DNA from 4 places in the Lysinibacillus sp. NPDC097195 genome. Region 2 is predicted to be linked to each of the others. Evidence: riboswitches for the same ligand, from Rfam matches in the RefSeq annotation. Region 2 holds a riboswitch; each other region holds the start of a gene.
The links. A riboswitch is a leader RNA that binds a small molecule or an ion and turns the genes downstream of it on or off. The one in region 2 is predicted to bind cobalamin.
Positions count from the first base shown of each region.

Region 1 (3,595 bases), on a different contig from region 2:
ATAAGCGAGATTTAACGGAGCAAGATCGCCAAAAATATTTAAGTATTATTATTGAAGAAACGAATCGGCTTTCAAGATTAATTCAAGATTTATTTGATTTAGCAAAAATGGATGAAAACGCATTTGTTATTAATAAGGAATGTCTGCAGTTAGATGAATTTGTGACAAGTATTGAGGCAAAGTTAAATCCTGCCTTTCAGGAAAAGGAGATTCACTTTTTTGTTCAATGTGAAAAGGGCTTAACATTAATGGCCGATTCCGCAAGACTGGAGCAAATTATTTTGAATCTGTTAAATAATGCTTTAACTTATTGTTCCTCAGGAGATGCTACTTACTTGATGGTGAAAAGACACCATCATTTAATAAAAATCATTGTCAAAGATACTGGAAAGGGAATTCCGAAAAAGGAGTTACCTTATATTTTTGAACGCTTCTATCGGGTTGAAAAATCTCGTACCCGTGCACATGGTGGTTCAGGACTTGGACTAGCCATTGTGAGGGAGCTTGTCCATGCACATGGAGGAGAAGTAACCGTTATGAGTGAGGAAAACAAAGGGACTACTTTTGAATTATTGTTTAAGGGGTAGGAACGGATGAAAACATTATTATTAATTGATGATGAACCAAGGATGTTAGAGTTACTAACTCTTTATCTAGAGCCATCTTTTCAGTGCATAGCCATGTCAGCGGTGAGTGATGCTTTAAACTACTTAGAAGAAGAACATGTAGATTTAGTGCTGTTAGATATTATGATGCCCAATATGGATGGTTGGCAGGTTTGTCAGGAAATAAGGAAGTTTTGGGATGTACCAGTGATTATGTTAACAGCAAAAGGAGAACAAGCTGATATTGTAAAAGGGTTAACTATCGGAGCAGACGACTATATTTTAAAGCCCTTTGATGAGGAAGAGTTATTAGCCCGTATACATGCTGTTTTAAGAAGAACGAAAACTGAAGAAACAATCATTTTTTTTGAAGGGCTACGATTAAATAAAGATTCCATTGAAGTGTCTTTTGAACAACAGACTATTGCTTTAACGCCGAAAGAGTTTGCCATGTTAGCGCTGTTGCTTGATTATCAAAATAAAGTTTTCTCAAGAGAACATTTAATGAATACGGTTTGGGGATATAACGTAACAATTGATGATCGTACGATTGATTCCCATGTCCGCAATTTAAGGGAAAAATTGCGGAAAAGTGGCTTTCAGGTAGATGATTACTTACAGACAGTATGGGGCATCGGTTATAAATGGCATAAAGCCACTTGCAATTAGTAGAGACAAATAAAAAGAACAACCTCTGATGGAGTAATCCCAGAGGTTGTTCTTTTTATTTTGAAGCTAGTTCGTCTTCAGTAACCCATTTATGATTTTTCATTTCTTCACCAGTCGTTGTTAATGGAAAATCTATCATATAAACAGTCGTCTGTACTGCTTCATCAATACGAACAGTAGCATTTTCCATACCCTCCATATGCGCAGCATCTGTCTTAACTTCTGTGCCCGGTGCTAAAGGTGCCTCACCTGGATTCACTAATTCCTCATGTATTACCCATTTGTGATTTTCTACTTTTTTTCCACCAGTCGTCGGTTCATAGGAAATAATATAGGCAGTTGTATCATATGCCCCCACAATCGTTGCTTGTGCGCCTGCCATCCCTGCCATATGTCCTTCCTTAATAATAGCGGTACTGCCAACTGGATATTTAGGGTTTTCTGCAGTTTTTAAAGTGGGCGGAACTTCACCTGAGCTTGAATGTTTCATCGTGGAGTGATCCATTTCGTCTCCTTTGTCTGTTTGTGCTTGAGAATCTGTTGTGTCATTATTAGCAGTTTCCGACTTCGATGCATCCTCAGTGCATGCTGATAATAGTAGTAAAGCAAATACAGCAACTAAACTTAACAACCAATTTCTTTTTAATATCATGTGAAACTCCTCCTTACTAGTTAATTGTCTTTAATGTAACAAGTAAATGTGCAGAAAATATGGATTTGATTTTGTGCGAAATATTATTTGTCTGAAGTTGAAAAGATGAAAGAATAATTCCTATAAGGAAGAAGCTATAGACTACGATAATTATGTATGATAGAATCGTCATAATTTTAAAATTTCAGATACTAATGGTGTGACGCTTATTTAATGAGCGCCACTTAAAAGGGAAGTCGGTGTAAGTCCGACGCTGTCCCGCAACTGTAACGAGGAGTTCTATAATGATTCACCACTGTTTTCGAATGGGAAGGTAATTATAGATACGATGAATCGAAGCCAGGAGACCTGCCATTTAGTTCATACCTGTAATGCCCACGAGGATGCAAGCAATTACGGACAATGATGGATTCTTTCTGACTTTGTTTAGCCGAGGGTATTTCTATGCATTCTTGCGTAGAATACCCTTTTTTATTGCTTGCTTCGTCATTATTTTGAGTGATTAGGAGCTAGTAAACAGATGAATAAAAAATTTATATTTTTTGCTATTACCCTTGTTCTAGTATTAATTGCTTCCATGACGCTGGCAATTATGATTGGGTCGGTATCGATAACACCATTACATGTATGGAAGGTTATTCTGTCGAAAATTTCGATTTTCCCAAATTCGATTGAGGCTGATTGGAGTCGGTCACAGGAGATTATTATATGGCAAATTCGTGTTCCACGCGTACTGCTTGCAGCGATTGTTGGAGCAGGCTTAGCTATTGCTGGTGCAGCTGTGCAAGCCCTTGTCCGTAATTCGATTGCAGACCCGTATGTTTTAGGTATTTCTTCTGGGGCAACAGTCGGTGCAACGGCAGTCATTATTTTAGGAGCATTTTCATTTTTAGGAATCTATGCACTTTCGGTAGCTGCATTTTTAGGTTCTTTTATTGCCATGGTCATGGTCTTTCTCTTATCACGGGTTGGTGGACGTATTTCTATCTTCCGCTTGTTGCTAGCAGGAATGGCAGTATCGTTTATATTGTCTGCGACTTCTAATTTTATGTTAATGATGTCTAAAGAAGAGGGCGGTATAAAAGCGGTTATGTATTGGATGCTAGGCAGTCTTGCAGGAGCAAAATGGAGTAATATACTCATTCCCGTCATAATTTTTCTAATCGTCTTTGTTTTGCTATGGCTACATTATCGTCATTTAAATCTATTGTTACTTGGGGAAGAGGCGGCAGTCACGTTAGGTGTTAATTTACAACAGTTCCGAATACAGCTAATCCTGCTCGTATCATTATTAACAGGTGTGCTTGTTGCAGTAAGTGGTGCAATTGGTTTCGTTGGTTTAATAATCCCTCATATCGTACGTTTATTAGTAGGATCTAATTATAAATATGTCATCCCAATCAGTGCATTGTTAGGGGCAGTTTTCTTAGTGTGGGCAGATGCGATTGCGCGTGTATTAATTGCTCCAGAAGAAATGCCAATCGGAATTATTACGGCTTTTTGCGGCGGGCCATTTTTTATTTGGCTATTACGCCGTAACAATTATTCTTTTGGTGAAGGAGATTAGGAGCGATGACATTAGAAGCGAAGCGTGTATCATACTCCATTCAAGATCAACGCATATTAGAAGATGTAAGTATTCAAATAAAAGCAAAGCAATTTGTCGGTT
Region 1 is NZ_JBIWDP010000009.1:30,864-34,458, forward strand. Features, by position in the region: gene ACIQXI_RS21075 (ATP-binding protein) at 1-587, shown strand, start outside; gene ACIQXI_RS21080 (response regulator transcription factor) at 594-1,274, shown strand; gene ACIQXI_RS21085 (YdhK family protein) at 1,330-1,926, opposite strand; cobalamin riboswitch at 2,105-2,296, shown strand; gene ACIQXI_RS21090 (FecCD family ABC transporter permease) at 2,447-3,493, shown strand; gene ACIQXI_RS21095 (heme ABC transporter ATP-binding protein) at 3,499-3,595, shown strand, end outside.
Region 1: linked by a shared signal. The riboswitch ahead of ACIQXI_RS21090 (FecCD family ABC transporter permease) and the one ahead of ACIQXI_RS04460 (ribonucleoside-diphosphate reductase subunit alpha) in region 2 are both predicted to bind cobalamin.

Region 2 (3,595 bases):
TCTGGTCGTATCAAGTACCGCATGATAGGATGTTTACGTTAACATTTTCCAAAGCGGCTTGGAAGGAGGGAGCAAGATGCATGTCTTTATCGGAGGAGCCTATAACGGAAAAAACGCCTATGTAACGCAATTGCTGGCGGAGCAGGATGTGGCAATATTGGATGGCATATTGCCAGATGTTGTTCCTGACTGTGATGCCCTTATTATTAAAAACTTAGAACAATGGCTGATAACGCATAATCTTGAGGACGATGAAATGCTTGTTCAGCAAATTTTGGAAAGACTGAAAACGTTTGAGGAAACATGTCCATTGTATATTATTGTTACTGATATGGGGCGCGGTGTTGTGCCAATGGAAAAACAAGCACGACTGTTGCGTGACACTTGTGGTCGCTTGTACCAAGCGTTATTTGCCCAAGCACAGCGAGTCGATCGTATTTGGTATGGCATCGCTGAACGCATCAAATGATGTTGTATGTGACGTTTTGTCATTCAGGCATGGGCTTTCATTATTTCTAGAAAAGAGGGAATGGAATGAATCGACAAAAATTAATGACTATAACTTTAACTGCCATGGTTGCAGCGATTTGCGCCATCGGAGCAGTAATTAAAATCCCGTCATTTGTATCGACGGCTGCCCTGGACTCAGCACCGGCATTTATCGGCGTAGTATTTTTATCACCTGTGTTAGCGGGCGTAGCAGGGCTAATCGGGCATTTTATTACAGCATTAACAGCTGGATTTCCTTATGGACCTTTGCATATTATTATTGCAGTTGAAATGTTTATGGTCGTATGGCTATTTGGTGTTATGCATAAAAAAGGGATGCATTTTTTGAAATGGCCCGTAGCACTTGTCTTAAATGGTATAATCGCACCACTGCCATTTTATTTTATCATTAGTCCAGCTTTTTTCTGGGCATCCTTGCCGGGTATTTTCATGGCAACGGTCATTAACCTTCTAATTGTGGCAGTTGTTATACCCGTGCTGTCAAAAGTGTTTGTTCGTAAGGCAGGTCGAGCGAATTGAGGAATGCCGTAAAAATAGGACACTTAATTGCTACTACAGACAATGCGGCAGCAATTGGTGAGAAGCCACAAGATGTCGTCTGTGCATCAGATACTTTAACCGCTTATTTAACAGCGCGTGTTACTTTTTTAGAACAGCTTGCAGCAAATGCCATACCGAGTCACATCATACTTGCTAATTTTTCAGGAGATGCAGCATGGTCGCGCTATATCGCAGGACTTGAGCAAGTTTTTGATGAAGTAGGGATGGATTGTCCACCTATAACAGGAAGTTCAGAATCCAATATGCCGACTCTGCAATCGGGCTTATCGGTGACAATGTTAGGCGAAATCCAACAAAGGGCATCATTTGAACGTGGAAAACTAAGTTGGTACACATATGGTGTGCCACTCGTTGGCCAAGAAGTGCTTGAACAGGCTGAAGATGTCGCCCAACTTCAGCCCATTTATCATGCATGGCGTGAGGAAATTGTCCAACAAGTGTGGCCGGTAGGATCGCAAGGACTGCAAGCTGAATTTTCACGACTTTTTGGTCAGCAACCACTTAAAAGTTCGTTGGATATGGCAAAATCTGCAGGACCTTGTGCCGTTATTTTACTCGGAATTGATCCACAGAAAGAGCAATTAGCACAAAAAATTTTTACTCGAAATTTTGAGAAACTGTGTAAAACTGCATTGGAATAGGGCTTGCTTCGAGCAAAAGTAAGATTTTTAAAATTGCAAGGGACAAAACACCTATTGAAACGAGAAACACAATATGTTAGATTAATTGAGAGATTGAAACACAATATATAGTATGTTGGACAAGCGGTACCAGTATGGTTTAAAAGGGAATTCGGAAATAGAGACATCTAAAGCCGAAGCTGTCCCCGCAACTGTAAATGCTGACAAATAATGAACATGCCACTGTGAAAAAACGGGAAGGCCATTATTTGAGTGAAGCATGAGCCAGGAGACCTGCCGAGTTGTTCAAGACAGCAACACATCTTCGGGGATTGAGAAGTGGAAGCGAGAGATTTGTCCACTTTGATGTGTACATATCCTTCATTTCCATTTCCAATTTTACAGCGATTACGCAACCGAACTATGGTGTGTAATCGCTTTTTTGATGTGTTGGCTGTTGAGAAAGGGAGAGAATGTAAAGATGACAATACAAATTGAACAGCACATGGCTAAGTTGAAGAAAAGTTACACGGAGGATGAGCTTGAAAGCTTTGTAAGATTATCGGATCGTTGGCTACGTAAAAATGAAGAGGCTACGTTTGAAGCTTGGGCGGATGCGATGATTTTACAAACACTTAGTCTAATCGATGAAGAAGAGCCCTATTGGACATTTGTCGCTGCACAAATTTACTTAGAAAAATTATATAGTCAATTTGCTACAAACCGTGGTGTTGCAAAGGAAGACGTTTATAAAGTCTTTCCGGAGCAGCTTGCACGCTATACAGAGGCAGGTCTTTATCATGCATGTTTAACGACAAAGTATAGTGAACAAGAGCTAGCGGAACTTGCATCCTATCTTGAACAGAGCCGTGATGAGCTATTTACATACATCGGTTTAAAAACATTAATGGATCGCTATGTTGTCCGTGATTATACGAAAACACCAGTGGAATTACCGCAGGAGCGTTGGATGGTCATTGCCATGACATTGATGCAAGATGAAACGGAAAATCGCTTAGAAAAAGTCCGTGAATCGTATTGGGCAATGAGTAATTTATATATGACAGTGGCGACACCGACATTATCTAATGCTGGAAAAACGCATGGTCAACTTTCAAGTTGCTTTATTGATACTGTGGATGATAGTTTACAAAGTATTTATGATACAAACACAGATGTTGCAACATTATCAAAATATGGTGGCGGTATTGGCGTGTATATGGGGAAAATCCGTAGTCGTGGCTCTTCTATTAAAGGCTTTAAAGGCGCGTCAAGTGGTGTGCTACCATGGATCAAACAACTTAATAATACAGCTGTTTCGGTGGATCAGCTTGGTCAACGTCAAGGGGCTATCGCCGTGTATTTAGATGTTTGGCATAAGGATGTCTTTACCTTTTTAGATTTGCGTTTAAATAATGGAGACGAGCGCTTACGTGCCCATGACATTTTCACCGGATTATGTTTACCAGATATCTTTATGGAAGCGGTCGAAGCTCGTGAAGATTGGCATTTATTTGATCCTCATGAAGTGCGTGAAGTGATGGGCTTCTCACTGGAGGATTATTATGATGAACAAAAAGGGCAAGGCTCTTTCCGTGAAAAATATGCAGCATGTATTGCCAATCCTTTATTAAGTCGGGAAGTCGTACCTGCGATTGATATTATGAAACGTATTATGCGCTCTCAACTTGAAACAGGTGTACCGTTCATGTTTTACCGTGATGAAGTGAACCGCATGAACCCTAATAAGCACGAAGGCATAATTTATAGTTCTAATTTATGTACTGAAATTTTCCAAAACATGTCGCCAACGCAATTTGAATCGATTACGTTAGAAGATGATGTTATTGTCACGCGTCGTAAACCGGGAGACTTTGTTGTCTGTAATTTATCGTCTGTCAATT
Region 2 is NZ_JBIWDP010000001.1:879,641-883,235, forward strand. Features, by position in the region: gene ACIQXI_RS04440 (histidine phosphatase family protein) at 1-125, shown strand, start outside; gene ACIQXI_RS04445 (bifunctional adenosylcobinamide kinase/adenosylcobinamide-phosphate guanylyltransferase) at 77-469, shown strand; gene ACIQXI_RS04450 (ECF transporter S component) at 535-1,029, shown strand; gene ACIQXI_RS04455 (hypothetical protein) at 1,026-1,712, shown strand; cobalamin riboswitch at 1,820-2,008, shown strand; gene ACIQXI_RS04460 (ribonucleoside-diphosphate reductase subunit alpha) at 2,173-3,595, shown strand, end outside.

Region 3 (3,595 bases), 140 kb from region 2:
ATATATAACCCCGCTTCTTCAAGTTCCGACATCACGTGCTGAACCGTTTGTGTAGGGACGGACAGCAACATGCTATAGGATGCCGAATATTTCATTGCTCCATTGTCGCCTATAACCTCCGCAATCTTTTGAAGTTGAGCCGCTGTATAATGTTTATTAATAATGCCTGGACTTATGGCAAGTCGTGTATAATCGCCATCCATATTGAGTTTTTCAAATGTACAATCTGGTATATTTGAACGAAATGCATTCATTGTCTACGCTCCTTATGGAAAAGAGCTAGCATTTCGCTAGCTCGTTTATTAAAAGTTTTCAGGATAAAATCCTTTAGCTAATATTTCAATTGCCTCTGCAGCCCGAACTCCTTCCGACGCAGCTGACAATGGTAAAATAACAAAGCGTTCGTTTTTCACAGCAGTTGTTTCTTTTAATGCTGGATCATTTTTTAGGAAATGAATTTTATCTTCTGCTGTTTGTGAACCATAATCAATCACAACAATGACCTCAGGATTACGTTCAACAGTTGCTTCTTTTGAAACCGTAGTCCAGCCTGATTCTATATCGCCAAAAATATTTGTACCACCCGCCACAGTGACAAGTTCATTCATAAAATTTTGTGCTGCTGTAAAGACTTCCTTATCGCCACTGTCATAGACAAGGACGCGTAAATTTTGTTCACTTTGGGGTAATTTTGCCCGGACTGCATCGACATCTGCTGTCATCTGCTGAATCAATGCTTCCCCACGTTCATCCACACGGAAGATTTTTGCGATATTCCGAATATCCGTAAAAATATCATCTAACGTTGGTTTCGTAATACTTGAAGATGTATGTAAATAGGTGTGAATTCCAAGTGCTTCAAGCTCTTCAGGTGTACCCACCCCTTTTTCACTAAAGCCACTTTTCCAGCCTGCGTATAAAAAATCGGCTTCACTATCAATTATTTGTTCCTTTGTTGGATACTGTTCAGCTAGTACTGGTACTTTATCGTATGCTGCCTGTAGTGGTTCGTAAATTTGATCATCCAAATAAGCAGTGCCGACCATTGAATCCTCTAAGCCTAATGCCAACATGATTTCTGTGACATGCTGATTTAAGCTTATCGCCTTTTTTGGTGCTTCTGCATACACTTGTGTCGTATCGTTATTCTCAATCGTTACTTCAGTTGATGCTGTTTGTGCTGGTTCGATGTTTTCTTTTTGTGATGCATTCTGTGCGTCATCTTTCGCACTACACGCCACTAAAATACATAATAAAGCCATTGCAACAACTAGCCACTTGCCATTCCTTTTGATCATGTTTGTTCTCCTTTAAATTAAATTCATTTGTATAGATAGAAATCAATAGACTTCTGTGCTACTAAGTTTACGTTTTTTGCTTGACTAGCTCCTCGCACAAAGAACGGAAAAAACCCCCTTGTTTCCAAGAGGGCGGCATAGTGAAAAACAATGGTTATAAAACCAATCACTATCCCCATCCTCGTGGTTGTTAGTAAATATAATATATTGGCAGGTATCCTGGCTTAGGTTCAACATTTATACGTCTTCCCATAGTTCCACTACAGTGACAATTGTATAAACTCCCCATTTACAGTTGCGGGACAGCATCGGATTCACACCGATTTCCCTTTTAAGCAAATGGCAAAACCATTTGCACCAATATATAGAAGTATGCAGTTCTAAAATTAGCCTAGCAGAAGTTATTTTTGTTTTCAATGACAAAATAAAATCTAAAATGAATAATTATGAATTTTCCACCACTATCTAAACATAAACAACAACTATTTGACATGAAATGTTTTTACCTACTTTCTGTTACAATAAGTCTATAGGAAAAATAGAAATGAGGATTATTTTATGTATAAAACGATTGGTGTACTCGCACATGTCGATGCAGGCAAGACTACCTTTTGTGAGCAATTATTATTCCATACTAATAGTATTCAAACACGAGGAAGAGTGGATCATCAAGATACTTTTTTAGATAATCATGCGATTGAACAAGCGCGCGGCATTACGATCTTTGCTGAACAAGGCCGGATGCAAATTGGCAACGATACATATACAATAATTGATACACCTGGGCACGTCGATTTTTCACCAGAGATGGAGCGGGCAATTCGTGTGATGGACTACGCCATTATTATCGTCAGTGCTGTTGAGGGTGTACAAGGCCATACTGAAACGGTTTGGCAATTATTGCGCCAATACCACGTCCCAACGTTTTTCTTTATTAATAAAATGGATCGTGAAGGTGCAGATGTGGATGCTGTTATGAAGCAACTGCATAAAGAATGTTCGAGCGATATTCTCCTAATAGAAGCTCCACTTACGAATGATTCAGTTCATGGGCATATTGCAGAGTGGTTAGCCGAACGTGATGAACAACTTCTTGATGCCTTTTTAACAGAAACGATCGACGGCCAAATGTGCTTATCAAAGTTGCAAAAGATGATACAACAAGAGCAAGCGTTTCCATGTTTTATTGGTGCAGCATTAAAAGATGTTGGAATAAAAGAGTTTCTTTCACAGCTTCCTCTTCTTACAGAAGTGCATTTTGACAAACAAGCAACATTTCAAGGTGAGGTTTTTAAAATTCGTCATGATGGTACACAGCGCTTAACTTTTATCAAAGCTTTGCAAGGAACATTACATACTCGCCAAGACTTCACATTTGGTGATGTGACAGAAAAAATAACAGAAATTCGTTTATATAATGGGCACCGTTTTGAAACAACACAAAAAGTTCAGGCGGGAGAAATATTTGCCGTCAAAGGGCTAAGTCTAGCAAAAATCGGCGATATTTTAGGTGCTACACAACCCTCTCAACCGTATGAGCTGGTGCCTACGTTACAAGCTAAAGTACAATATGAAGGACAACAGCATATAAAAGAAGTTTTACAAGTATTCCGTTTACTTGAGGCAGAGGAGCCTTCCTTACGCGTTGTTTGGCATGAAAGATTCCAAGAAATCCATGTCCATATCATGGGTGTTATTCAACTTGAAGTATTAACTGAAGTTTTAAAAAATCGCTTTTCTTTTGCCCTTACTTTTGGTGAACCTAAAATATTATATATGGAAACAATTGCTTCGACCGTAACAGGCTATGGTCATTTTGAACCATTAAAGCATTATGCCGAAGTCCATTTATTAATGGAACCCAATAGCCGTGGTACAGGCAATACATTTGTCAATGCATGTCATGCGGATGATTTATCAGTTGGCAACCAACGCCTAATTGAAAAACATCTATTTGAGCGTGACCATCATGGTCTTTTAACAGGCTCCCCCGTTACGGATGTATGCTTTACTCTTTTGACAGGACGTGCGCATATTAAGCATACGGAGGGAGGCGATTTTCGCGAAGCCACTTTCCGTGCATTGCGCCAAGGGCTAGAACAAGCTGAAAATATATTGCTAGAGCCTTATTACCGCTTCAAAATGAAAGCATCAAATGATTATATCGGTCGTATGATGAACGATATCCAGCAAGCTAACGGCACTTTTGATGCGCCAATTTTAACCGAGGATCAAGTAATGTTAACTGGTCGTGTACCTGTTTCAACATTTATGCATTATAGTACTACCTTTGCCGC
Region 3 is NZ_JBIWDP010000001.1:1,016,083-1,019,677, reverse strand. Features, by position in the region: gene ACIQXI_RS05280 (precorrin-3B methylase) at 1-254, opposite strand, end outside; gene ACIQXI_RS05275 (ABC transporter substrate-binding protein) at 303-1,298, opposite strand; cobalamin riboswitch at 1,491-1,675, opposite strand; gene ACIQXI_RS05270 (GTP-binding protein) at 1,857-3,595, shown strand, end outside.
Region 3: linked by a shared signal. The riboswitch ahead of ACIQXI_RS05275 (ABC transporter substrate-binding protein) and the one ahead of ACIQXI_RS04460 (ribonucleoside-diphosphate reductase subunit alpha) in region 2 are both predicted to bind cobalamin.

Region 4 (3,595 bases), 150 kb from region 2:
CGAGCCTGTTGGGCAAGATGAATTTTTTGCATACTATTTAAAAAGATAAAGATAAATCGATAGGTGAGCTCTGCTAGTTCAACAAATAAAGCAGGCAGATGCCATTGTCGCAAGACGAAACAAATAGATTGCACTGACGTCGTTAAAATTAAAAAATATAAACAGCCGATACTGCCTAGCACAGTGAATAATAATTGCTGAGCTGTAAGTATGCTCTCATTACCGATAAAAATAGTCCACTGACTGACCGTTAATGCCCAAAAATAGGGAGGGAGAGCACTTGTATTTGGGGCTATGGAAATGACAATCGAGAGTAAACTTGATAGCAGAAAAAATGCAGGCAACAACAGTAGTTTTACATAATATTGCCAAGGGATTTTAGCGCCTAAAATGATAAAAGCACTCATTACAATAAATGCAATGAGTGAAATAAGTTCATCTCTTATGATTAAAGACAACAGCAGTAACCCTAAGGAAAATGTCATTTTTTCTAATGGATGTACAGACGCTAGTTTATTAATATAAGCATACTTATCAATAAGTAACATACTTTAACCCTCTTTATGCTTGCCGCGCATATAGCCTACGAAATAGCCAATAAAGCCAGCGCCAATCGCAGCTTGTAAGACGAATAATAAACTTTCAATCTCACCACTAGGTGGTTCCCACAAACTTTCAAACCATGGTTCATAGTCTGCATTTATTTCACCGATAGCTGCTTCAGCTTCTCCGTCTGCTCCACCAAATTCAGCACCTTTTTGAATAAAAAGAGGGATGATTGCTAACAGTACAACAATCCCAAGGAGCAATAAATTTTTTTTCATATTAATGTGCCTCCTTTGCTGACAATACACGTAAAGCTTTTAATTCGCTGACATTGTATTTTTTTAAGAAATTCATGACAATGACGGTTAAAATACCTTCACTAATGGCTAATGGAATTTGTGTTAGCGCGAAAATCCCTGCGAATTTAGTGAATGAAGCCATAAAGCCTCCTACTTCAGAAGGGAATGCTAGTGCTAATTGAACTGAAGTGACAACGTATGTACCTAAGTCCCCGAGCATCGCAGCAAAAAAGACAGCAAGTGAGAACGATAGGCCAATTTTTTGCGAACCTTTAAAGACGTAATAAGCGATAATCGGTCCTACAATCGCCATGGAGAAAGCATTTGCCCCTAAAGTTGTAATACCTCCATGCGCTAAAAGTAATGATTGGAACAATAAGACGATCGTACCGATGACACTCATCGCTAATGGTCCGAAAAGCACTGTCCCAAGTCCAACCCCGGTTGGATGTGAACAACTTCCGGTAACAGAAGGTATTTTTAAGGCAGATAAGACAAATGCAAATGCGCCTGATAATCCTAGGATCATTTTCGTTTCGGGATTTTCATCAATTGTTTTACGAATCGAACGCAATCCTAAAATGATGAATGGGATGGAAATGATCCACCAAAAAATCGCCCATTCTATCGGTAAAAATCCTTCCATAATATGCATAGCAAATGCGCGCTTTGGTACTAGTAAACATGCTAGTAAGAAATAACTAAGTTTCCAAAAAGATAATTTCACAATCTCTCCTCCTTAACAATTCCCATTGATTGTAGCGTGCGCAATAAAAAAAGCACTTCTCCAGTGTGGAAAAAGTGCATAGCTGAAAAAGCAAATCGATTTGTCATTTGCCAAGCCGCACACCTATCCTCGTAGGTTGAAACGATCACGTTTTTTTCGGCAGGTCTCCTGGCTTTAGTTCATCATTTTATAGGGTCTTCCCATCCTTTGGACAGTGACATTTTCTATAAAACTCCCTAGTACAGTGGCGGGACCGCGCCGGACTTGAACCGGCTTCCCTTTTAAGCGAAATGGCTACACTTCGCACCGAAAAAAGATGAAGTTGTGAGTTTTCACGACAAAGTGTAACATGTTTTTCCAGTCATTCGCTATCCTTTTTTTGTGAAAAATATTTTTACTTATAGAAAATTAAGATAAATGTAAGAGAATAGCGAGCAATTTCAACGGAATATTTGTTGAAATTTTATTAAAAATCTAATAAATGAAAAAGAACTGTTGAAAAGTATAAAAATAATAGGCTATGATAGAAATAGTTTTCCAATCATTTTATAAACTTTTATGTAAAAATTTCATATAGAAACATCATTAAGTGCTCGAAATAGTTCGAGATAATAGGGAAATCGGTGCAAATCCGGTACAGCCCCCGCTACTGTAATAGCTGATGAAATCGCAATGCCACTAAGAAACTGGGAAGGCGCGAAAGTAAAAGGAAGCTTAAGTCAGGAAACCTGCTTAGTTGATGGCATGCAAACTTTTCGGAGGGAGAAGTGGAGCGAGAACGGATATATGTTTATTCGTTTTATTTGGCTTCTACAAAACCTTTACTCTTCGACATTGAGTAAAGGTTTTTTCTTTTTCCAGTAAGTCAATAAGGGGAGAAAAACAATGACAACTTGGAATTTAGAGGGAATGAAAACCCATCTTTTTATTTGTAATGGTAGTAGTTGTATGAAAAAAGAGGCGGAGGAAATTACGTTAGCCATACGTGATGAAATCGAGAAATTATCACTCGATAAAGAAATACATACGACGAGAACACGTTGTAATGGCAGATGTAAAGATGCTTGTGTCGTTATAGCCTATCCACAAGGCAATTGGTATCGTGTGCCAACAGTAGAACACGGTAGGACACTCGTGCAAGATTTAAATCATGATTCTTTACATAGTGAGCATGTTTTTACATTGACGGAAGGTACGCTGAAACGAACACCACAAACAACAGCGATTAAAGGCATCGATAAGGTGAAAGAGGGGTAACAAATGGCGCAAAAAGGAAAGATTTTTGTTGTAGGTTTTGGACCTGGAGATTTTAAACACATTACGACACGAGCTGTAGAGGCATTGCAACAAAGTGAATTTATTATCGGCTATAAAACGTATGTTGAGCTTATTCAAGATTTAGTCAGTGCAAAGTCTATTGTAAGTACCGGTATGACCGAAGAAGTATCACGCGCTCAGGAAGCGGTTCGTCAAGCCGAGGCTGGCAATATCGTTGCGGTTATTTCAAGTGGAGACTCGGGCGTATATGGTATGGCTGGACTGGTCTATGAAGTACTCATTGAGCTTGGTTGGACGGAGGCCTCTGGGGTTGAAGTCGAAATCGTACCTGGTATTTCAGCTATTAATTCATGTGCAAGTTTACTAGGTGCCCCGATTATGCATGATTCGTGCACCATTAGTTTAAGTGACCATTTAACACCTTGGAATTTAATTGCTAAGCGTGTGGAAGCGGCGGCGATGGCCGATTTTGTTATTGCCTTATACAATCCGAAAAGCGGTCGCCGGACACGTCAAATTGTTGAAGCGCAACGAATTTTGCTTGAATATCGTTCGCCGGATACACCTGTAGGACTTGTGAAAAGTGCCTATCGAGATCGTCAGGAAATTACGATGACGACATTAGCAGAAATGCTCGACCACGATATCGGCATGTTAACGACGGTTATTATTGGTAATTCATCGACATTTTTCTATGACAATAAGATGATTACCCCGCGAGGCTATCAGCGTAAATATACGCTTG
Region 4 is NZ_JBIWDP010000001.1:732,315-735,909, forward strand. Features, by position in the region: gene cbiQ (cobalt ECF transporter T component CbiQ) at 1-548, opposite strand, end outside; gene ACIQXI_RS03695 (energy-coupling factor ABC transporter substrate-binding protein) at 552-824, opposite strand; gene ACIQXI_RS03700 (energy-coupling factor ABC transporter permease) at 826-1,572, opposite strand; cobalamin riboswitch at 1,714-1,898, opposite strand; cobalamin riboswitch at 2,144-2,322, shown strand; gene ACIQXI_RS03705 ((2Fe-2S) ferredoxin domain-containing protein) at 2,458-2,829, shown strand; gene cobJ (precorrin-3B C(17)-methyltransferase) at 2,833-3,595, shown strand, end outside.
Region 4: linked by a shared signal. The riboswitch ahead of ACIQXI_RS03705 ((2Fe-2S) ferredoxin domain-containing protein) and the one ahead of ACIQXI_RS04460 (ribonucleoside-diphosphate reductase subunit alpha) in region 2 are both predicted to bind cobalamin.